DNA from 3 places in the Paradevosia tibetensis genome. Region 2 is predicted to be linked to each of the others. Evidence: riboswitches for the same ligand, from Rfam matches in the RefSeq annotation. Region 2 holds a riboswitch; each other region holds the start of a gene.
The links. A riboswitch is a leader RNA that binds a small molecule or an ion and turns the genes downstream of it on or off. The one in region 2 is predicted to bind cobalamin.
Positions count from the first base shown of each region.

Region 1: it holds a riboswitch for cobalamin, as region 2 does, so the genes downstream of both, FNA67_RS01960 (CbtB domain-containing protein) here and nrdH (glutaredoxin-like protein NrdH) in region 2, are expected to answer to the same signal.
Region 3: it holds a riboswitch for cobalamin, as region 2 does, so the genes downstream of both, FNA67_RS11565 (LLM class flavin-dependent oxidoreductase) here and nrdH (glutaredoxin-like protein NrdH) in region 2, are expected to answer to the same signal.

Region 1 covers NZ_CP041690.1:374,446-382,219, forward strand. Annotated here, with positions in the region: gene aztA (zinc ABC transporter ATP-binding protein AztA) at 1-736, opposite strand, end outside; gene FNA67_RS01930 (hypothetical protein) at 733-963, opposite strand; gene FNA67_RS01935 (metallochaperone AztD) at 1,106-2,314, shown strand; gene FNA67_RS01940 (GTP-binding protein) at 2,375-3,565, shown strand; gene FNA67_RS01945 (DMT family protein) at 3,562-3,918, opposite strand; gene FNA67_RS01950 (hypothetical protein) at 4,057-4,716, shown strand; gene FNA67_RS01955 (DUF4342 domain-containing protein) at 4,720-5,061, opposite strand; cobalamin riboswitch at 5,152-5,362, shown strand; gene FNA67_RS01960 (CbtB domain-containing protein) at 5,406-5,585, shown strand; gene FNA67_RS01965 (CbtA family protein) at 5,602-6,372, shown strand; gene cobW (cobalamin biosynthesis protein CobW) at 6,369-7,406, shown strand; gene cobN (cobaltochelatase subunit CobN) at 7,562-7,774, shown strand, end outside.
Region 2 covers NZ_CP041690.1:2,491,451-2,499,224, reverse strand. Annotated here, with positions in the region: gene FNA67_RS12065 (TIGR03032 family protein) at 1-261, shown strand, start outside; gene FNA67_RS12060 (SRPBCC family protein) at 290-802, opposite strand; gene FNA67_RS12055 (ArsR/SmtB family transcription factor) at 780-1,145, opposite strand; gene FNA67_RS12050 (P-loop NTPase family protein) at 1,320-1,871, shown strand; gene nrdF (class 1b ribonucleoside-diphosphate reductase subunit beta) at 1,868-2,842, opposite strand; gene nrdE (class 1b ribonucleoside-diphosphate reductase subunit alpha) at 2,862-5,009, opposite strand; gene nrdI (class Ib ribonucleoside-diphosphate reductase assembly flavoprotein NrdI) at 4,997-5,401, opposite strand; gene nrdH (glutaredoxin-like protein NrdH) at 5,432-5,653, opposite strand; cobalamin riboswitch at 5,748-5,963, opposite strand; gene FNA67_RS12025 (I78 family peptidase inhibitor) at 6,160-6,474, opposite strand; gene FNA67_RS12020 (DUF2254 domain-containing protein) at 6,725-7,774, shown strand, end outside.
Region 3 covers NZ_CP041690.1:2,387,978-2,395,751, forward strand. Annotated here, with positions in the region: gene FNA67_RS11545 (LacI family DNA-binding transcriptional regulator) at 1-975, shown strand, start outside; gene FNA67_RS11550 (DUF5054 domain-containing protein) at 1,002-2,918, shown strand; gene FNA67_RS11555 (hypothetical protein) at 2,996-3,208, shown strand; tRNA gene FNA67_RS11560 (tRNA-Cys) at 3,287-3,360, shown strand; cobalamin riboswitch at 3,430-3,640, shown strand; gene FNA67_RS11565 (LLM class flavin-dependent oxidoreductase) at 3,814-4,833, shown strand; gene FNA67_RS11570 (ABC transporter substrate-binding protein) at 4,830-5,831, shown strand; gene FNA67_RS11575 (FecCD family ABC transporter permease) at 5,840-7,000, shown strand; gene FNA67_RS11580 (ABC transporter ATP-binding protein) at 6,997-7,770, shown strand.

The sequences.
Region 1 (7,774 bases), 2.1 Mb from region 2:
CATGGCCGTGGCCATTTTCGTGCCAGGGCGCGTGCTCGTCCCAGGCTTCGGTCATGCGCCGCGCCTTGAGCAGGTTTTCGGCCTTGAGGGCCTTGTCGGTATCGGCCCAACACACCGGCTCGCGGGCCATCAGCAGCGTTCTTGGAAACACCGCCTTGACCATTTCGGCATCGTGCAGCACCGCGATTACCGTGCGGTCCTCGGCGTGCCAGCGCCGCACCAGTTCGATGAGGTCGATCACCGTCTTTTCGTCGATCGCCGTGAACGGCTCGTCGAGGAGGATCGTGTCCGCGTCCTGCAGCATCACCCGCGCGAAGAGCGCGCGCTGCAGCTGCCCGCCAGAGAGCGTATCGAGAGGGCGGTTCTCGAAGCCGGTGAGCCCCACCGTCGCCAGCGCCTCTTCCACCTCGCGATAATCGGCGCCGGTAATGGCGGCAAAGAGCCCGCGCCGCCGCCAGTGGCCCAGCGCCACCAGGTCCGCCACCGTGGCCGGAAACGTGCGGTCGATATCGGCGCTCTGCGGCAGGTAGGCGATGGTCGCGCCCGGCGCCCGCTCGATCGAGCCGGTCAGCGGCTGGAGCATGCCCACGATGCCCTTGAGGAGGGTGGATTTGCCCGATCCGTTCGGCCCCACGATCGCGGTGAGCGAGCCATCCTCGAATGTGCCGTCCAGGTGATGAACCGCCGGATGCCCCTCGTAGCCCAGGGTCACGTCCTTGAGCCTGATGGCGCTCATGGCTGCACCAGCGCGATCACCGCCAGCCAGATGCCGGCTATCAGCACCGCCACGATGCCCAGCCGCACCGCCAGACCCTGCTGGGCAAGACTGAAGGCGCGCTGCTGCGGCCGGGGCAGGCGCTGCGCCGGCTCGTGACCGTGGTTGTGATGGAGGTGTCCGGGATGCGGGTCATCGGCCATGTGGGCGGCTTTCTCTGAATTGGCCTGTGTGTAACGTAATAACATTTTTGGTGTCAACGCTTGCCAGCGCAAATTCCGAAACGTTATATAGTTACATCATTCGCCATGCCAAGCCCCATTGCCTGAACCCTCGGGCCGGGGCCGCATATCGTGTCACTTCGTAACGATATAACGTAAAGGATTTCCGATGAAGCGTGCCATCTCCCCGCTCGCCCTGCTGCTGGCGCTGGGTCTTGCAACGCCCGCGATCGCCGAGGAAGAGGTCGCCTGGCGGCTCTTCGTGGCCGACCATGCCGAGCCCACCGTCACCGCCATCGATCTGGAGAGCGGCGACGCCCTGGGCAGTTTTGCCCTTTCCGGGCCCGCAACCCTCTACGCCACGCCCGCCAAGCGCGCCGTCTATGCCGTCCAGGGCAATGACAACCAGGTGGCGGTAATCGCCACCGGCGTATCCGTCGATGATCACGGGGACCACGGAGATCTCACGCTCACCGATCCCTCGCTCGGCTCGGCCGTCCTCACTGGCGAGCGCCCCGTTCACTTCGTCGAGCACGATGGCAATTTCGCTGTCTTCTACGATGGCGAGGGTGTGGCCCGGACCTATTCGGAAACCGCGGTTCTCGCCGGCGACGCCACGTTTGCCGAAACCGCCACGCCCGCGCCCCATCACGGCGTCGCCATCCCCTTCGGCGCCCATACCATCATCACCGAGCCCAATGCCGAAGACCCCAAGGCCCTTCCGACTGGCGTATGGGTACGCGACGGCGCCGGCGCTACCGTTGGGGACTTCCATGCCTGCCCGGACCTGCATGGCGAAGCCTCCTCGGGCAACCTTCTCGCCATCGCCTGCGGCTCCGGCCTGCTGATCGCCAGGGAGGGCGGCGAAGGTCCCGAGATTTCCTTCCTGCCCTATGCGCCTGACCTGCCCGAAGGCAAGGCGACCGCGCTCCTCGGCGGCGTCGGCTTCCAGTACTTCCTGGGCAATTATGGCGCTTCGCGCGTCGCCGTCATCGACCCGAGTGCCCAGGACGCCTTCCGTCTCGTCGATCTGCCGACCCGGCGCGTGCACTTCGCCGTCGATCCTGTGCGGCCCAAATTCGCCTATGTCTTCACCGAGGACGGCAACCTGCTCCAGCTCGACATCCTCTCGGCCGCCGTCACCGGCACGCTGCGGCTGACCGAGCCCTATTCGATGGATGGCGAATGGAGCCTGCCGCGCCCCCGTGTGGCGGTCGCCGGTGACGAGATCGCCGTCACCGATCCTCTCAAGGGCCTCATCCACATCGTGGATGCGCACAGCTTCGCCAAGACCCGCGAGATCGCGCTTGCCGGCAAGCCCTTCAACATCGTGGCGGTCGGCGGCGCCGGAGAGACCCACGGCCATCACCACCACTAACCCCTTCATCCCCTCTCCCTCCGCCGGGGGAGGGGAGCGCTTTCCAGCCAGGATCATTCCATGAAACGACTTCCCGTCACCGTGCTCTCCGGCTTTCTGGGCGCCGGCAAGACCACCTTGCTCAATCACATCCTCAACAATCGCGAGGGCCGGCGCGTCGCCGTCATCGTCAACGACATGAGCGAGGTCAATATCGACGCTTCGCTGGTCCGCGAGGGGGGCGCCGATCTTTCGCGGACCGATGAAAAGCTGGTCGAAATGAGCAATGGCTGCATCTGCTGCACCTTGCGCGGCGATCTCCTCGCCGAGGTGCGCAAGCTCGCCGAGGCGGAACGCTTCGACTATCTCCTCATCGAATCCACCGGCATCTCCGAGCCGCTCCCCGTCGCCACCACCTTCGATTTCCGCGACGAGAACGGGGAGAGCCTGGCCGACATCACCCGGCTCGACACCATGGTGACGGTGGTCGATTGCGCCAACCTCCTCAAGGATTACGGCTCTTCCGATTTCCTCAAGGATCGGGGCGAGACCCTGGGCCCCGAGGACGAGCGCGCCCTCGTCGACCTCCTCGTCGAGCAGATCGAGTTTGCCGACGTCATCGTCCTCAACAAGGTCTCCTCTGCCAACCTGCTCCAGCGCCAGGCCGCCATTTCCATCATCAAGGCGCTCAATCCCTCGGCCGAACTCATCGAGACCGATTTCGCCCAGCTTCCCCTCGACCGGGTCCTCGATACCGGCCTCTTCAGTCTCGAGATGGCCGAGCGCAATCCGCTCTGGTTCAAGGAGCTCAACGGCTTTGCCGACCACGTCCCCGAGACCCTTGAATACGGCATCCGCTCCTTCGTCTACCGCGCCCGCCGGCCCTTCAATCCGGCCCTGCTCGATCGTTTCATCGCCCGCGCCTGGCCGGGCGTCGTGCGCGCCAAGGGCTTCTTCTGGCTCGCCACCCGCCCGCATTTCGTCGGTGAGCTGAGCCAGGCCGGAGCGCTCGTGCGGACCGGTCGGCGGGGCCTGTGGTGGTCCGCCGTTCCGCCCCAGCGCTGGCCGGACGATCCGGATTGGACCGCCTCCATGCGCGCCTATCTCGACCCCGTCTGGGGCGACCGGCGCCAGGAACTGGTCTTCATCGGCCTTGAGGACATGGACGAGGCCGCCATCCGGCGCGAACTCGATGCCGCGCTCGTCCCGGCGCGCGCCTTCACGCCCGACAACTGGACGAGCCTGCCCGATCCGTTCCCGGCCTGGAGCTAGCGCAGCGGTCCCTTGAAGATGAAGAAGGCGCCCGCAAAGATCAGCGCGAAACCCACCACGTGGTTCCAGGTGAACCTTTCGCCCAGCACCAGAACGGCGAAGCCGGCGAAGACGCTGAGCGAGATCACCTCCTGGATGGTCTTGAGCTCGGCCGCGCTATAGGTGCCGTACCCGATGCGGTTGGCGGGCACCGCCAGCCAGTATTCGACCAGCGCGATGCACCAGCTCGCCATCACCGCGATCCACATCGGCGCGGTGGGGAACTTGAGATGCCCGTACCAGGCAATGGTCATGAAAACGTTCGATCCGATCAGCAGGACGATCGGCAGCACGGCGGAAGCGGAAAACTGCATGGAGCACCGGGGGGCGGGGGAGACGCACACTCTCGCGCCCGCCGCCTTCCGTCAATGGGGCGTCCGCTCGTTCATCTTGCAGTCATCGGGCGTCCCATACACATTTCGGGGAAAGCACCGAATACCGCGAGGCAATCCATGATCCTGCGTCTTCTCGCCGCCCTGTTGGCCCTGGCCGGCGCGGTCCTTCCCGCCGCCGCCGCCGAGCTCGCCTGCTCGGGGGCGTTCGGCCCCGATTCGTCCGAGGCGCGCCTCATCGAGACCTTCGGCAAGGAAAACGTCGTCTTCGGCGAAGTCCCCGGGGCCGAGGGCGAGACCATGCTCGCCACCACCGTCTTCCCCAATGACGAGGCGAGGCGCTTCCAGGTCGGTTGGTGGGATGAGGAGAACCGCGATTCGATCGCCTATTTCACCGTCCCGCCAAATGACAGCGCTCCCGGCGGCGTCCATATCGGCCAGACCGTGGCCGAGGTCCAGGCGCTCAACGGCGAGCCCTTTACCCTGCTCGGCTTCTATTGGGACTACGGCGGCTCGGCCAGTTTCACTTCCGGCAAGCTTGCCTCGCTTCCGGGCGGCTGCTCGCTGGGGGTCGCGTTCGAGCCGCGCAAGGACCTGCCCACCGGCGTCGACGACACCCCGATCCTGGGCGACAGGGAAGTATCGTCCACCGAGCCGCTCCTGGTGGATCTCGATGCGCGCATCTACGACGTCTACCTCAGCTATCCCGACCCCAGCGCCCCGGCCGATACCGATACCGGGGAAGGGGAGGGCGCCGGCGAAGCCGCCGCCCCGCAATAGCGGCTAGATATCGATATCGGGCTCGTCCGGCTGCTTGTCCGCCGGGGGAGCCTCCCCGGGCTCGACCGGCTCGATCCGCACCACCTCGATCTTGACCCGCGCCAGCAGCCCCGCCAGGGCCCCCAGCAGCGCCAGCCACGGCGCGGCCAGCACCATGATGCCGCCCAGGCCGACCCCGGCATTGAGCGGGATCTCGGCATAGATGTCGCCGCGCTCGGACTTGACGCGCAGGCGCCGCACATTGCCTTCCTTGAGCAACTGGGTGATGCGCTCGACGAGCTGGCTGCCGGCCACCTCGATTTCCTCGGTGAAGGTCTTCCAGTGATCCTTGGGCTGGTCGTCCATGTCTGTCTCCATCAGAGAAGCCTCTCTTCCCCATACATAGGAAACCCTGCGCCGATTTCACGCGCATTGACCTTGCGCAACCATATGTGGCAATCCTAACCCCACGTTGGTTCCCCCAAGCGCAGGCGCGGGGGATGAAAAGGGAACACGGTGCGGATTACCCATCAGGGGCCTAGACCGTGGCTGCCCCCGCAACTGTAAGCGGCCAGCTTTGCCATTTGCCACTGGGCTTCGCCCGGGAAGGCGGCACAGCGACAAAGAGGCTGCGAGCCAGGAGACCTGCCAGCGCAACCGGGCGGAAACGCCCAACTCGTTAATCCGCGCGCACGGAGGGTGTCCGCAAAATGACCACTGCTACGCAGACCCAGACCATCAATCTCACCTTGTCTCAGCGGCTTGTCGCTGGCGGCCTCGCCCTCGTCCTGGGCTTCGTGCTGCTGGGCGGCATCGGCTTTGCCAGTGACATGCGCGTCCACAACGGCGCCCACGACACCCGCCACGCCCTCGGCTTCCCCTGCCACTAAGCGCTTCGAGACAAAAATGAATCTGTTCCGGCGAATATTCTTCGCTGCGGTCCTGTCCGGACTCGCGGCCGGTCTTGCCATGTCGGCGGTCCAGCAGTGGCGCGTCGCCCCGCTGATCCTCGAGGCCGAGACCTATGAAGGCCAGGAGGCTCCCGCGGCGCCGGCCACCCACACCCATGAAGATGGCACCGCGGCGCACAGCCACGATGCCCAGGAGGCCGCTCCTGCCGGCCACGTCCACGACGAAGACGCCTGGGCGCCCCAGGATGGCGCCGAGCGCATCTTCTATACGGTGCTTGCCGACGTCCTCGCCGCCATCGGTTTCGCGCTGGTCCTAGCCGCCGTCTCGGTGCTGGTGGGCCTGCCCATCACCGCCGCCAACGGCATCGTCTGGGGCCTGGGCGGCTTCATCGTCTTCCAGCTCGCGCCCGCCTTCGGCCTGCCGCCCGAACTCCCGGGCATGCCGGCCGCTGATCTGGGCGCCCGCCAGCTCTGGTGGTGGGGCACGGCCATCGCCACCGGCGCCGGTCTGCTGGGTATCGCCAAGTTCCGCAACTGGCAGGCCATTGGCGCCGGCGCCGTGCTGATCCTTCTGCCCCACCTCATCGGTGCCCCGCAGCCGCCCCATGAACCGAGCGCCGTTCCGGCGCACCTCGCCACCGCCTTCGCCGCCAGCGCGCTCTCGGCCGGTGCAGTCTTCTGGTTCATCCTCGGCCCGCTCCTGGGCTATCTCAATACCCGCTTCGCCAAGGCCGAAGCCTCTCAAACCAGAATGGTGCACGCATGAGCGAAAAGATCCCCGTAACCGTCATCACCGGCTTCCTCGGCTCGGGCAAGACCACGCTCGTCCGGCACCTGCTCGGCCACGCCAGGGGCAAGCGCATCGCGCTCATCATCAACGAGTTCGGCGATATCGGCGTCGACAAGGAAGTGCTGGCCGGGTGCGGCGACGAAACCTGCCGCGAAGAGGACATGATCGAGCTGGCCAACGGCTGCATCTGCTGCACCGTGGCCGACGATTTCATCCCCACCATGAAGACCCTGCTCGAACGCGACGAGCGCCCCGATCACATCGTCATCGAAACCTCCGGCCTGGCGCTTCCCCAGCCGCTGATCCGCGCCTTCAACTGGCCCGAGATCAAGACCGAAGTCACCATCGACGGCGTGGTCACCGTCGTTGACGCCGCCGCCCTCGCCGAAGGCCGTTTCGCCTCCGACGAAGAGGCGGTCGATGCCCAGCGCAAGGCCGATTCCATGCTCGACCACGAGACGCCCTTGGGGGAACTCTTCAAGGACCAGCTCGTCTCGGCCGACCTCATCATCGTCAACAAGACCGACCTCGTCGACGAGTCCGGCCTGGCCCCGGTCGAAGCCGAACTGCGCGCCGCCATGCGTCCGGGAACCGGCATCGTGCGCGCCGCCAACGGCCATGTCGATACCGTCGCTCTCCTGGGCCTGGGCATGGCCAGCGAGGACGATCTCGACGGCCGCGAATCCGCCCACGAACTGGAGCATGGCGGGGAAGGCCACGAGCACGACGATTTCGACAGCTTCTCGATCCGTCTCCCCGCCGGCAGCCGCGAGGCCCTGCTCAAGACCATCGAGGAAACCATCCGCGCCCACGACGTGCTGCGCCTCAAGGGCTTTGCCGCCATCGAAGGCGCCCCCGCGCGCCTGGCCATCCAGGCCGTCGGCCCGCGCGTAAACGCCTATTTCGACCGCCCCTGGAAGGACGGCGAAAAGCGCGAAACGGCGCTGGTGGTGATCGGCGAAAGCCCGCTCGACCGCGATGCGATCACGGCCAGCCTTCAGGCGGCGTAACCCCTCATCCGGCCCTTCGGGCCACCTTCTCCCCGGAGGGGCGAAGGGACGACGGCACGATTCGTGCCACGCGGGCACCTCTCCCCCTCGGGGAGAGGTCGCCGCAAAGCGGCGGGTGAGGGGTCGCCCCAACCACCGCCCCCAAAGGACAAGAAATGCACCTTCTCGCCGCCCAGGCCGGCGCCATACAGCAGGAAGGCGAGGCGATCGATCTCAATCAGTCGCCCGGCGAGATCGTCTTCGGCACCTCCGCCGACAGCGAACTGGCCATGCTCGCCGCCGCCACCGACCGCGCCGGCTACAAGGGCCTGCGCCTCGCCAATCTCCTGAAGCTCTCGCACAACCTCTCGGTCGACCTCTGGCTCGAC
Region 2 (7,774 bases):
TTCTCAGGGCTGCCGCTCGACGGCGAACTGGCGCGGCGCGGGCGCGAGCCGGAATGCGCGGTCTATGTCATGCGCCTGAGCGATGGCGAGATCTGCCATACGCTCACGATCACCGGGGGCGTCGAAGAAATCTACGACACCGCCGTGCTCGCGGGTACCAGGCAACCGCTGCTCGTCGGCCTCGAAGGCGAAGAGATCAGCCGGTTCATCGCCGTGGGCCCGGACAGGTCGGGCGAAAGGCCGCGCCTCGCGGCGGAGTGACCTTTCGTCCCGTGTCCGAAGGGAGCGCTTAGCGCGCGCCCTCGGTGAGGAGCAGCGTGTCGAGGTTCTCGAACTGCTCGGGCCATCCGCCGGTGCTTCCCGAAGCGATTGCCTCGTCGAGCGCTTCCTTGGAGGGATAGAGGTCTCGCAGGACCAGCTGCGTTTTACCGTCCTTTTCCTCGAAGCTGACCGTGGTCACAGCTCCATCATCGCCTTCCTCGTTCGTCCACACGAGGCGCTGATTGGGAATGACCTCGATATACCTGCCGAAGAACGCCACGGGCTGGTCGGAGCCGGGGACACCGAAGACGAAGCGATAGGTGCCGCCCGTGCGGACGTCGGCCTCGCACGAGAGCAAGGTAATTCCGAACGATTTCGGCGCCCACCAGCGCATGAGGAGTTCGGGCGTGGTCCAGGCTTCGAACACGAAGCGCACCGGGCCGTTAAAGGTCCTCGTAACGACGAGTTCGCGCTCGGACTGACGGTCCACGCTCGTGTTGTTCGTCAAGGGGGCGGGCTCACTCACGCTCTGCTCGTCCATCGTCTCTCTCCTTCTGTTGCAATTGTTCGACGACTTTGTCCAACTCGTCAAAGCGCTCCGCCCATAGCTGGCGGTACCCTTCTATCCAGGCGGCCTCTTCCTCCAGCCGGCTCAGGCCGAGCCGGCAGGTGCGCACGCGCCCGATTTTCTCGGTCGTGACGAGCCCCGCCTGCTCGAGGACGCTCACATGCTTCTTCATGCCCGTAAGGGTCATGTGGAATCGTTCGGCGAGGTCCGAGATCGAGGCGTCCGAGCGCCCGAGCTGTTCGAGAATGCCGCGCCGCGTCGCATCCGAAAGCGCGGAGAACGAGGCATCGAAGCGGGTTTGAGAATACTGAACCATAAAGTTCAGTATAGAGGATGGACCTGGCCACGCAAGGGGGGAGGCAGTCCCGCCATGCTGCTTGAAGGCCACTCCCGATTGCCTTGGCCGAACTGGCAGAATTGGTGGCGACGGCGTAAGGAGCGTAAGCGGGAATATGGAGAACTCGCGCACCAGAACGCAGAGAGCACAAGCATGCGCATTGCAGTCACCGGCACCCACGGGGTGGGCAAGTCGACGCTGATCGATGACTTTGTCTCTGCCAGTCGCGGCTACGAAAGCGTGCCGGAGCCCTATTGGCTGGAGGACGACGGGCTTGCCTTTGGCGATGGCATTTCGATAGCCGATCTCGAAACGCAGCTGGAGCGCAGCTGCTCGCTGATCCTCTCGGACGAGGCCAGCACCAATCTCATCTTCGAGCGCTGCCCGCTCGATTTTCTCGGCTATCTCGATGTCGTCAGCGCGATGGAAGGCGGCGAGTGGTCGCCGACGGGGCGACAGTTGCGCCAGGTCGAGAAGGCCCTGGCGGCGCTTGACCTCATCGTGTTCATTCCGATCAGGCAGCCGGACGACATCACCGTCACCATCGAGCTGCCCAAGCTGCGCGCCAGGGTGGACAGACGCCTCAAGGCCATCATCCGGCAGGACGATCTTGGCCTTCTCGATGGTTCGCCGCGGGTGCTCGAGGTTTTCGGCACCCGCGACGCGCGATTGCAGCTGTTGGTGGACGCGACGCAGCCAGCCTAGAAGTCCCAGTCTTCGTCCTCGGTGGCGATGGCCTTGCCGATGACGTAGGACGATCCGGACCCCGAGAAGAAGTCGTGGTTCTCGTCTGCATTGGGGGAAAGAGCGGAGAGGATCGCCGGATTGACCGCGCAGGCCTCGGGCGGGAACAGCGCCTCATAACCCAGGTTCATCAGCGCCTTGTTGGCGTTGTAGTGCTGGAACTTCTTGACGTCCTCGGACAGGCCGACCGCGTCGTAGAGTTCCTCGGTATAGCGGGTTTCGGCGTCATAGAGCTCGAGGAGCAGGTCAAAGGCGAAGTCCTTCAGTTCCTGCCTGCGCTCCTCAGGGAGCCGGTCGAGTTCGCGCTGGTATTTGTAGCCGATGTAATAGCCGTGCACCGCCTCGTCGCGGATGATGAGACGGATGAGATCGGCAGTGTTGGTCAGCTTGGCGCGCGAGGACCAGTACATGGGCAGGTAGAAGCCCGAATAGAACATGAAGCTTTCAAGGAAGACCGAGGCGATCTTCTTCTTGAGCGGATCGCCGCTCTCGTATTGCTCCATGACCAGCGCCGCCTTCTGCTGCAGGAAGGCGTTTTCCTCGCTCCAGCGATAGGCGTCGTCCACGTCCGGGGTGAGGCAGAGCGTGGAGAAGATCGAGGAATAGGAGCGGGCGTGCACCGCCTCCATGAAGGAGATGTTCGAGAGCACCGCTTCCTCGTGCGGGGTGGCCGCGTCGGCCATCAGGCGCACCGCGCCCACCCCGTTCTGGATGGTGTCGAGCAGGGTGAGACCGGTAAAGACCCGTATGGTGAGCTGCTGCTCGGCGGCGGTCAGCGTTGCCCAGGATGGGATATCGTTGGAAAGCGGCACCTTCTCGGGCAGCCAGAAATTGCTGGTCAGGCGGTTCCAGACCTCCAGGTCCTTGTCGTCCTGGACGCGGTTCCAGTTGATGGCGCGCACGCGGGCGGCGGGGCGGAATTGAACGTTCATCTTGCTGTCAGCCTTCATCTCAGAGCGTGCAGGAAACGCAGCCCTGCACCTCCGTGCCCTCGAGCGCCATCTGGCGCAGTCGGATGTAGTAGATGGTCTTGATGCCCTTCTTCCACGCGTAGATCTGGGCGCGGTTGATATCGCGGGTCGTGGCGGTGTCGCGGAAGAACAGCGTCAGAGACAGGCCCTGGTCGACATGCTGGGTCGCCGCCGCGTAGGTGTCGATGATCTTCTCGGGCCCGATCTCATAGGCATCCTGGTAGTATTCCAGGTTGTCGTTGGTCATGAAGGACGCGGGATAGTAGACGCGGCCGATCTTACCTTCCTTGCGGATCTCGATCTTGGAGACGATCGGGTGGATCGAGGAGGTCGAGTGGTTGATGTAGGAGATCGAGCCGGTCGGCGGCACGGCCTGGAGGTTCTGGTTGTAGAGGCCGGTCTTCATCACCCTGGCCTTGAGTTCGCGCCAGTCCTCCTGGGTCGGAATGTGGATGCCGGCCTTCTCGAACAGCGCCTCGACCTTTTCGGTGGCGGGCTTCCATTCCTGCTCGGTATATTTGTCGAAGTAAGCGCCGCTCGCATATTTCGAGTTCTCGAAGCCCTTGAAGCTCCGGCCGCGCTCGGCGGCGATGAGGTTCGAGGTGCGGACGGCGTGGTAAGCCACGGTGTAGAAATAGATATTAGTGAAGTCGACGCCTTCCTCGGACCCGTAGAAGATGCGCTCGCGGGCCAGGTAGCCGTGCAGATTCATCTGCCCGAGTCCGATGGCGTGGCTATCGGCATTGCCCTTGGCCACCGAGGGGACGGAGGCGATGTCGCTCATCTCCGACACGGCGGTCAGCGCGCGGATCGAGGTCTCGATGGTCCTGCCGAAATCGACCGAATCCATCGCCGCGGCGATGTTGAGCGAACCCAGGTTGCACGAGATATCCTTGCCCATGTGGCTATAGGAAAGGTCGTCGTTGAAAACGCTGGGCTCGCTGACCTGCAGGATTTCCGAGCAGAGATTGCTCATGGTCACGCGGCCGGCAATCGGGTTGGCCCGGTTCACCGTGTCCTCGAACATGATGTAGGGATAGCCGCTCTCGAACTGGATCTCGGCGATGACCTGGAAGAATTCGCGCGCCTTGATCTTCTTCTTGCGGATGCGGCTGTCGGCCACCATCTCGCGGTACTTTTCGCTCACCGAGATTTCGGTGAAGGGCACGCCGTAGACCCGCTCCACGTCGTAGGGCGAGAACAGGTACATGTCCTCGTTGTTCCTGGCCAGTTCGAACGTGATGTCGGGGATCACCACGCCCAGCGACAGCGTCTTGATGCGGATCTTCTCGTCGGCATTTTCGCGCTTGGTGTCGAGGAAGCGCATGATGTCGGGGTGGTGGGCGTGCAGGTAAACCGCTCCCGCGCCCTGCCGCGCCCCCAGCTGGTTGGCATAGGAGAACGAATCCTCCAGGAGCTTCATCACCGGCAGCACGCCCGAGGACTGGTTCTCGATCTGCTTGATGGGTGCGCCCATCTCGCGGATGTTGGTGAGGCTGAGAGCCACGCCGCCGCCGCGCTTGGAGAGCTGGAGCGCCGAGTTGATGGCGCGCCCGATGCTCTCCATGTTGTCTTCCACGCGCAGCAGGAAGCACGAGACGAGTTCACCGCGCTGTTTCTTGCCGGCATTGAGGAAGGTCGGGGTGGCCGGCTGGAAGCGCCCGGAAATGATCTCGTCCACGAGGTTGCGTGCGAGCTGTTCGTCGCCGCGCGCCAGCGTCAGGGCGACCATGCAGACCCGGTCCTCGTAGCGCTCGAGGTAGCGCTTGCCGTCGAAGGTCTTGAGCGTATAGCTCGTATAGTACTTGAACGCGCCCAGGAACGTGGGAAAGCGGAACTTCTTGCCATAGGCGTGGTCGACCAGGTCGCGGACGAAGTTGAACGCGTACTGGTCGAGCACTTCCTGCTCGTAATAGCCCTCGGTCACGAGGTAATCGAGCTTCTCGCGCAGGTTATGGAAGAAGACCGTGTTCTGGTTCACGTGCTGCAGGAAATACTGCCGTGCCGCCAGGCGGTCCTTGTCGAACTGGATGCGGCCCTCGCTGTCGTAGAGGTTCAGCATCGCGTTGAGCGCGTGGAAATCCAGCGTCTGGTCCGGGGCCTTTGCGGGGCGTTCTAGTGTGAGCATGTCCAAAACCGTACGAGTCCTTGTCTGACATTTTCGACGTCCTCCGCGGTCCCGAGAAGTTCGAACCGGTAGAGGAGGGGCACGGCGCATTTGCGCGAGACGATATCGCCCGCGATCGCGTAGGCCGGCCCGAAATTGGTGTTGCCCGCGGCGATCACGCCGCGGATCAGGCTGCGGTTGGCAGGATTGTTGAGGAACTGGATAACCGGCTTGGGAACCGCGCCCTTGCCCCCTCCGCCGCCATAGGTGGGGAGGACCAGCACATAGGGTGCTTCGATGACGGGGGGCTCCCCGCCGGCCTCGACCGGCAGGCGCAGGCTTTCAAAGCCCAGCTTCCGGACGAAGCGGTGCGTGTTTTCCGAGCTGCTCGAATAGTAGACGATGTTGCCCATGGCCGCATGGCGTCCGCGTCGGTCCGGGCGTCAGGAGAGGGCGCCGATCATGTCGGGACGGAAGCCGGCCCAATGCTGCTCGCCGGCGACGACGACCGGGATCTGGCGGTAGCCCATGCCCTGGACGCGCGCATAGGCTTCGGCGTCTTCTGAGATGTCGACGAGCGTATAGTCGATACCCTTGCGGTCGAGCGCGCGGGTAGTGGCGGTGCATTGAACGCAGGCGGGCTTGCTGTAAACGGTGATGGTCATCTGATCCCTCGCATCTGTTAGCTGGGCAGGGATAGAGGACGGCGGCCGAATGGAAGACCCATGCGCACCCGCTCGCCTCCGGCACCCCGCCGGTGGACGTAACTTGTTCGAGGCAGGTCTCCTGGCTCGCGGGTCAGCGTCTTCTGTTCCGCCTTCCCGAACCGGTGGGTCCAGTGGCCGAAAACGAACAGATACTCGCCGCTTACAGTTGCGGGGGCAGCCTCGGCATTGCTCCCATAGGGAGCGCACCGAGTTCCCGTCTTAGCTCCCGGCTTTGGTAACCGGAAGAACCTAGAACGCTACATATAGTATGCGCATCTTCTTTGGCGTCAATGGATATGGGGTAGGTGAGGGGCGATGAATCGGGTTGAAACTTCCCCGCGATGGTGCGTGGGAATCACGAGGGCGGGAAACGGCCTCCGGTCTCGTCCGGAAGTCTGGCGCGCAGCGGCCGAAGGCATCGGCCTTCACAGCCGCCGCTGCACGTGGAGGGCCGCTGCGTGCGTTCAGCCGCAGGTCGCCCGAGCCAGGTTTCCGGCTTCGTCGACTTCCAGGTTGAGTCGGTCCTCGCTGAAGTCCTGGGTGACCATGTCGCCCGGCATGATGACGCGCACCACGCCTTTGGACTGCACCGGCGCGCCGCCGACCGTCACGTCTTCGGCCGTCGTGCCGACCACCGCCTTGCCGATGCTCGCCTCGAGCGCTGCCGCCCCGCAATCGGGCGTGGCCGGTTCGGTCGCCGGCCCGTCTGCCCGGGCAGGGGCGGTGCAGGCGATGATGGTCGCCAGAATGGCAATTCCCGCAGGCAAGCTCTTGAACATCGGCATATCTCCTCGTTCGGGCAGCGCGACCACAACGGTTCTCTGCGACAACAAGAAGAACACCTTTCCGTGCCGCGCGTCGAGCCGCCCGAAAGACAACAAGGCGGCGAGGGCAGGAGCCGGTAGAAAGGCATCCTTACTTCCCGTCATTTGTTAAGTCTCTCGATCATCGCCCCTCGCGATGCCAGGACAGGAGATTGAACATGGCTGGTCAGCAACGCGGCTCGGACGAACCCACAGGGACGATGCCATGACGTCCCGCTGGCTTTGGCTTACCATCCAGGTCACACGCCGCATCTGGTTTCGCGCCAGCATTTTTTCGGTCGTTGCGGTTCTGGTCGCGCTCCTGGGTATCGCACTGGACCCGTACATTCCGAGCGACCTGCCGGCCAAGGTGGGTGCCAATGCGGTCGACCATATCCTGAGCATCATCGCCTCGAGCATGCTGACCGTTACGACCTTTTCGCTCAGCATCATGGTCTCGGCCTATTCGGCGGCCACGACCAATGTCACGCCCCGTGCCACGAAGCTGGTTATCGAGGACTCGACCACCAAGAACGTGCTGTCCACGTTCGTCGGCTCCTTCCTGTTCAGTCTGGTCGGCATAATCGTATTGAGCACCGGAGCCTATGGAGCCCAGGGCAGGGTCGTCCTGTTCGCCGCAACGATCATCGTCATTATCCTGATCGTGGTCACCTTGTTGCGCTGGATTGACCACCTGGCCCGGCTCGGCCGGGTTACCGAAACGACCGACAGCGTTGAGCAAGCGGCGGCCAAGGCCATGCGGGCCCGACATCAAAATCCATATATGGGTGGGCGACCCTTTGACGATCCGGCGGGCCTGCCGCCAGACGCTCGCGCCGTGCCGAGCAGCAAGATCGGATACGTGCAGCACGTTGATATCGGAGCGCTTGCCGAGCTCATTCCCGATGAAGGTGGCGCCATCTATCTCAACGCGATTCCGGGCAAGTTCGTCGATCCTACGCAGACGCTGGCCTGGACCTCCCGCGTCGAGGGCGAAGCGGTCGAGAAGGCCGTTCGCGACTGCTTTTCCATCGCCGATACGCGCTCGTTCGACCAGGACCCGCGGTTTGGCGCATCGGTCCTCGCCGAAATCGCGTCACGCGCCCTGTCGCCCGGCATCAACGACCCCGGGACGGCGATCGACGTCATCGGGCGAGCGGTTCGCATATTGTCCATCTGGTCTGAGCCGGACGAGTTTGACGAGGCCGACTACCCAGAGGTCTACGTGCCACCCTTGGCGCTGGCCGACCTGTTTGACGACCTCTTCATGCCCATC
Region 3 (7,774 bases), 100 kb from region 2:
GTCTCGCGCGTTGCCGTTTCGCGCGCATTCAATCCGCACGCCTCGATCAAACCCGAAAAGCGCGACAGAATTCTGAAGGTCGCCCAGGAACTCAACTACACGCCCGACGTCGCAGCGCGCTCGCTGGTCACGCGCCGCTCGCACCTGGTCGGCGTCATCGTGCCCGACGTCTGCTCGCCCTGGGAAAGCCAGGAAATCGACCAGCTCACCACCGCCCTCCAGGCGGAAGGCTTTGCCACCCTGCTCTTCAAGACGCGCACCGACCGTTCCATGGATAGCCAGCTCCTCACCTACATGAAGGGCTACAATCCGGATTCGGTCATCGCCTTCACAGAAAACGTCGGGCCCGAGATCCTCGGGCAGATCCTCGATCGCGCCGTGCCGATCTACGTCACCTACCCCCATGAGGAGACGTCCGCGGAGAATCCGCAGGGTCAGCGCTTCGATCGCCTCGATGTGGTCCAGCGCGACGGCATCGATCAGGCCATCGCCCTCATGCAGGGTTTTGGTGCCCGGCGTTTCGCCTACCTGGCCGGCGATCCGCATGCCTCTGCCAGCCTCGAGCGGGAATATGTCCTGCGTCAGGTCATGGCCGCGCGCGGGCTGGGCGAGCCGCTCATCGTGCCCGGCGATTTCACCTACGACACAGCTTACCGAGCCACCATCAACCTCTTCCGCGTCGGGGACGGCGCCGACGCCATTTTCGCGGCCAACGACGTCAGCGCCTTCGGCGCGCTCGACGCCCTGCGTCACGATCTCGGCCTCAACGTGCCCAAGGACGTCAAGGTCGTCGGCTTCGACGACATCGCCCAGAGCCACTGGAAGAGCTACGACCTCACCACCGTCAAGATCGACCTGGACGAACGCGTGCGCGCCCTCGTCCGGCTGATCCTGCGCCGCCTCAAGAACCCGGACGCGCCCGCGCTCACCGAAACCATCCGCACCAAGCTCGTCGTGCGCGGCACGGTGGGCTGACCGCCCTTTCGAAAGATCTGCTTGCCATGGCCGAACCGGTCATTCACGTCGTCTTCAAGACCCATCTCGACATCGGCTTCACCGATCACGCCGAAAAGGTGCGCCGCCAGTATCACGAGCGTTTCATTCCGCAAGCGATCGACACCGGCGAGCATTTCTTCGCGGAAAATCCCAACGAGCCGCGGTTTATCTGGACCACTGGTGCCTGGCTCATCTGGGACCACCTCAATACCCGTGGGCCCGCCGAGGTCGCGCGCCTCGAGCGCGCCATCGGACGAGGGCTCATCGCCTGGCACGCCCTGCCCTTCACCACCCACAGCGAGCTCATGTCCCCCGCCGTGTTTCGCGCCGGCCTGAGCTACGCCACCGAACTCGACAGGCGCTTCGGCCGCAAGACCATTGCCGCCAAGATGACCGACGTTCCCGGCCATACGCGGGGCATCGTGCCGCTCATGGCAGAGGCCGGCATCCGTTTCCTGCACCTTGGCGTCAATACCGCCTCCCCGCCCCCCGACGTTCCCGACGTCTTCCGCTGGCGCGCCCCGTCCGGCGAGGAAATCGTGGTCATGTACCAGAAGTCCTACGGCGCCACTCACTTCCCGCAGGGGTTCGACGAAGGCCTCAGCTTCGCCCACACCAGCGACAATATCGGCCCCCAGAGCGTACCCCAGACCAGCGAGGCGCTCCGCGAGATCGCCGCCCATAATCCCGGCGCGCGCCTGCGTGCCGCCACGCTGGACGACTATGGCGCCCTCCTCTGGGATCGCCGCGCCGAATTCCCGGTCGTCGATATCGAACTGGGCGACAGCTGGATCCACGGCAGCGCCAGCGATCCGGTCAAGACCGCCCGCTACCGCGCCCTCCAGCGCGTCTACGATGGCTTCGAAGCCGAAGGGCTGAACCCCCAGCGTCTCGCTTTCGGCCGTGGCCTCACCATGGTCGCCGAACACACCTGCGGCGTCGATATCAAGAGCTACCTGCGCGACGACCGCGCCTGGGACCGCCCGGATTTCGAAGCCGCTCGCGCCGGCGACTACCGCTTCGCCTACACCGAAGCCTCCTGGGCGGAGCAGCGGGCCTATCTCGATGAGGCCCTGGCCCAGCTCGCCCCCGCCGACCGCGCCACTGCCGACGCGGCCCTTGCCGAGCTCGCCGTCCCCGCTTCCCCCGTGCTGGCGCCAACCGCCCGGCAAACCCTTACGGTCGACGGCTGGACCGTCGACCTGACGCCCCAGGGCGATGTCGCCGCGCTCGTGGCCCCCGACGGCAAGCGCCTCGAAGGCGCCGACGGCAGCCTCCTCGGCTACAGATACGAGAGCTACGACGCCGCCGACGTGGCCCGGCACATGGATACCTACCTCACCCACCGCGCCGAGTGGGCGATCCTCGACCACGACAAGCCCGGGCTCGCCAAGGCCGCCACGGCGCGCTCCGCCGTCTGGCGCCCGGTGCTCGAAGCCGCCTCCGGATCGACCCTGCGCCTCTCGCTGGATGAAACCGCCCACGCCGAACTCGGCGCCCCCGCCAGCGTCGAAATGAGCTTCCGGGTCATCGACGCAAGGCAGATCGAACTCACCCTCGTCCTGCGCGAAAAGCCCGCCAACCGCATGCCCGAGGCCGCCTTCCTCTCCTTCACCCCCGCGGCCGACGGGCCTTGGGAATTCGAAAAGACCGGTCTCTGGCAGCGCGCCGACAACGTGGCCGGCCATGGCGGCGGCCAGCTCCAGGCCATCTTCGCGGCCCGCACCGGCGGCGTCACGATCACGCCGCTCGATACCCCCCTCGCCGCTCCCGCGGCCTCGCCGTTCATGCCGTTTGATCCCAATCCCCCCGATTTCTCGGGCGGCATCCGGTTCAACCTGCACAACAACAAATGGGGCACCAATTTCCCCATGTGGTGGGAAGGCGACTTCAAGGCCCGCTTCGTGATTACGCTTCCCTGACGGACGCTACGCCAAGTCTTGGCAGCGGCCTCCCGCAGCGGTATCGATAGCGCTCGACTATCGCGAGGAGCGCTCCCATGAGCAACGTCGTCAAGCTTTCGGACCGCAAGAAGGCTCAGGAGCAGAAGGCCAAGCAGGCCGCCGCCGAACAGCGTGCCCGCCAATCGGGCATGCCCTCCTCCACTCGCGCCAAGATTCCGCTGCTGATTCTGTCGGTCGCCATCGTCCTGCTCGGCATCTTCTGGGAACCCGTCCTCGCCTTCCTCACCAACCTCTTGGGTCGCGGCTAACCATCGCTGCAAAAATCCACAGGGTTTCAAACAAGACCTTGCGTAAGCGCCGACCGTCACTTAGAAACCGGCGCGTGAGGCCACGTGGCGGAGTGGTGACGCAGCGGATTGCAAATCCGTGAACCCCGGTTCAATTCCGGGCGTGGCCTCCATAACTCTCCCGACATTGCAGACCGTTTTTGCACAGGCGCACCGCCGCTTGCCTCCGCTCGTGCATTGTGCGATTGGTCCCCTGCTTCGGTTCCGCCAATTGTGCGCGGATTAAAAGGGAACACGGTGCGGATTACCCATCAGGGGCCAATGCCGTGGCTGCCCTCGCAACTGTAAGCGGCAAGCTTTTCGCTCCCAAGCCACTGGACGCCAGCGTCCGGGAAGGCCGCGAATAGCGCCAGAGCCGCGAGCCAGGAGACCTGCCAGAGCGCAAGACCATGTCGCCGGGCGAGGTGTCCCGGCAGGGGGCGCAATTGGAACCTGACGCACATATCGTGCCATCGGCGATGAATTGGCCTTCCCCGCAAGGGAGAGGCCCATATGCCGTTACCTGAAACGACGACGCCACCGGCGCCGATTCGATCCTGCCGCACTTCCCGCCGGGAGGTCCGGCCATGAGGCTCGATATCGCCGGCTTCACCCGTGGCACCAGAAACCTCGACCATCGCGCCGTGCTCGCCTTTTGCGCGCGCATGGACGCCCTGGGCTTCGATGGCATCTGGTTCAACGAGTTCCACTTCCAGTCCCCGCCCGATCCTTATCCCTCTACGCTCCTGCTCGCCGCCGCCATCCTGGCGCGGACCGAACGCATGCGCGTGGGCACCTCGATCGTCGTCCTGCCCCTCTATCACCCGCTCCTCCTTGCCGAGCAGGTCGCCCAGCTCCATTGGCAGAGCGGCGGACGCTTCGATTTCGGCATCGGCCGCGGTACCCATCCCTCCACGCTTGCGGCTCTCGGCATCGACCCCGCCAGCACGCGCGACCGGTTCGAAGCCGCCTACCGCCTGATGCGCTCGGCCTGGTCAGGCCCCACGCTCGTGCCTTCCGATGCGCCCTGGCCGGCCTCGAGTGAACCGGTGGGGCCGCTGCTTGCGCCCGGCGAACGCATCCCTGTCTACGTCGCCGGCTCGACACCCGAGACCGTCGGCTTCGCCGTCGCCGAAAACCTGCCACTGCTCCTCAGCCTCGAACCCTCCGAGCAGCGCCAGTTCGATGTCTATGACAGCCTCACCGGCAACCGCTCCGGGCGCTATCCCGCCGATTACTCGATCTCCCGATACGTCTCGATCGCTCCCACCCGCGCGCAGGCCATTGCCGCTGTCGACGCCCTCCTCCCGCGCCTTTACGAGCGCCGGCGCCGCTACGCCATCGCCCAGAACCGTCCGCTCGACACCATCACACCCATCGACCGCGACGCCTTCCTCGCCAACCAGATGATCGCCGGCAGCCCCGGCGACTGCTTCGACCAGCTCGCCGCCCTGCGCTCGCGCACCGGCATCGAGAGCATCCGGCTCATCTTCAACTGCAACGGCGAAATCCCCGAGGACGAGGCCGACGCCATGGCCACGCTTTTCGGTCGCGAACTCGTCACGCCCCTTCACGCCCTTTCCAGCCCAATCGAGGTAAACCCATGACCTTTGCCACCCTGATCAGGCGCTCCGGCCTCCTTGCCGGCGCAGCAGCCATCGCCGCCCTGGCGCTGGCCACCCCCGGCCTCGCCCAGTCTTTCCCCGTTACCGACGACAATTGCGGGGTGACCACCACCTACGAAGCCGCACCCACCCGCGCCGTAACCCTCTCCAACAACGCCACCGAACTCATGCTCGCCCTCGGGCTGGAAGGCAGCATGGCGGGCACCTCCTACATGGCCAATCTCAGGATCAGCCCGGCCTATGCCGAGGCCTATGCCAAGGTGCCGGTGATTTCCCCGCTCGTGGCCACCACTGAAGAGCTCATCGCCGCCGAGGCCGACTTCGTCTACGCCGGCTATCCTGATGGCTTCAGCGAATCCCGCCACACCCGTGACCAGCTCCACGACCTGGGCATGAAGACGCGCCTCAACGTGGAAGGCTGCAACCTCGGCGCCTTCGGCTTCCCCCAGCTCTTCGAGGAAATCCGCTCGGTCGCCGCGATCTTCGGCATTGCCGATCGCGGCGAGCAGCTGGTCGCCGATCTTTCCGCACGCCTCGACGCGGTCAAAGACAAGCTCGCCGCCGCGCCGTCCATCCCGGTCTTCATCTACAACGGCGGCGATTCCGCCCCCAATGCCGCCCTCGGCAACACCATGCTGTCCCAGGCCGTCGCCGCTGCCGGCGGTAGGAACATCTTCGATGATGTCGCCAACCGCTTCGGCCAGGTAAGCTGGGAGCAGGTGGCCGAACGCGCGCCCGAATATATCGTGGTCTTCTACTCCGGCACCGCCAGCGGCCAGGTCGTCGCCGATCCGGACAAGGAACTCGGCCAGGCCCGCATTGAAACGCTCAAGTCGATTCCCGCCATCGCCGACGTCCCGGCCATCGCCAACAACCGGTTCATCCTCATCAACTCGGTCCAGGGCCAGCCCGGCCCGAGCACCGTCGATGCGGTGGAAGCCATGGCCAGGGCCTTCCATCCCCAAGCCTTCGGGCAGTAAGTCGCACGATGAACGAATCCCGGCCCATTTCCGCGCGCATTGACCAGCAGCGGCTGCTCGCCGTTCTCAGGTCGAGCGAAAGCGCGACGCCTGCCGCTTCCCCGGCGCCGATTGCCGGATCGCGGGTCGCCGGCCTGCCCTATGGCCTCGCCATGGCGCTCCTGGCCGGGATTCTGTTCCTCCTCGGCCTTGCCGGGCTCATGCTCGGCTCGGTCCACGTCCCTGCGCCCGTTGCGGTCGGTGTTCTCGTCAACTGGCTGTTCGGCGGCGAGGTCATCCCCGCCACCTGGCGCGCCGTCTATGACACCATCATCATCGAGACACGCATCCCGCGGGTGATCCTGGCCGGCATCGTCGGCGCCACGCTCGGTGCCAGCGGCATGACCATCCAGGCCATCGTGCGCAATCCGCTCGCGGGCCCGAGCATCCTGGGCGTCTCCAACGGCGCCGCGACCGGCGCGGTCGTCGTCATGCGCTGGGGCCTCATGGGCCTGGGCGCCTTCACGCTCTATGCCTCCGCCTTCGCCGGCGCCCTCGTCACGCTCGCCATCGTCTTCTGGGTCGCCCGTGCCGGCGGCCGGATGACGCCCACCCGTCTCGTGCTCGCCGGCATCGCCATGAGCTCGGTGCTCAGCGCCCTGACGAGCCTTCTCGTCCTCACCTCGCCCGATCCCCAGCTCGCCGCCCGCGTTCTCTTCTGGACCCTGGGCGGGTTCGGCTCGGCCCAGTGGAAGCTCCTGCCCCTGCCCACCATCGCCCTGGTCATCGGGCTGGGCTTGATGCTCGTGCAGGCGCGGCGCCTCAATCTCCTCATGGCTGGCGACGAGAGCGCCACTGCCCTCGGGCTCGATGTCCACCGCTTCCGCCAGGCCATGTTCGTGCTCACCGCCGCCCTCATCGGCGTCGTCGTCGCCGTTTCAGGCGTCATTGGCTTCGTCGGCCTTATCGTGCCGCACATCGTGCGTTTCCTCGTGGGTGCCGATCACCGCCGCGCCCTGCCTGCCGTCGCCCTCATGGGCGCCAGCTTCACCATCGGGGCCGATCTCGCCGCGCGAACCGTCATCGCGCCCATCGAGCTGCCGGTCGGCATCATCACCGCTCTGGTCGGCGGCCCCTTCTTCATCTGGTTGTTGCGGCGCGACGCCCGCGACAATGGAGGCGCGCCATGAGCATTGCGCCCGGGCACCTGGCCCTCCAGGACGTGAGCTTCACCATTGGCGGGCGCTCCCTCGTCCGCAACGTTTCCCTGACGGTCGCCCCCGGCGAGATGATTGGCGTCATCGGTCCGAACGGCGCCGGCAAGTCATCGCTCCTGCGCACCATCTACCGCACCAACCGGCCGAGCGCTGGCCGCGTCACGGTCAATGGCGAGGATGTCTGGCAGCGCCCGGCCACCTGGGTGGCGCGCCACGTCGGGGCCGTCCTTCAAGACATGCCCGCCGATTTTCCGCTGACCGTGCGCGATGTCGTCGCCATGGGCCGTTCGGCGCACAAGCGCCTGCTCGAGGCCGATAGCGCCCATGACCACGCCCTCATCGAGGCAGCCATCGAGCTCCTGCAACTGCGCCCCCTCGAAACGCGGGCCTTCCGCACCCTCTCGGGCGGCGAGCGCCAGCGCACCCTCGTTGCGCGCGCCCTCGTCCAGCAGCCGGCTGTCCTCGTCCTCGATGAGCCGACCAACCACCTCGATATCCACCACCAGCTTCAGTTGCTGCGCTTCGTGCGCAGTTTGGGCATCACCGTGGTCGCAGCCCTGCACGACCTCAACCTCGCCGCCATGTTCTGCGATCGCATCGCCATACTGCATAAGGGCGAAATGGTCGCTACCGGTACGCCCGAGGCTGTCCTCACCGAGGCGAACCTGGCGAGCATCTTCCGCATCGAGGCCACGCTGGCGCGCAATCCGCGAACCAATACCATCTGGGTCATGCCCGCCTGAGGGT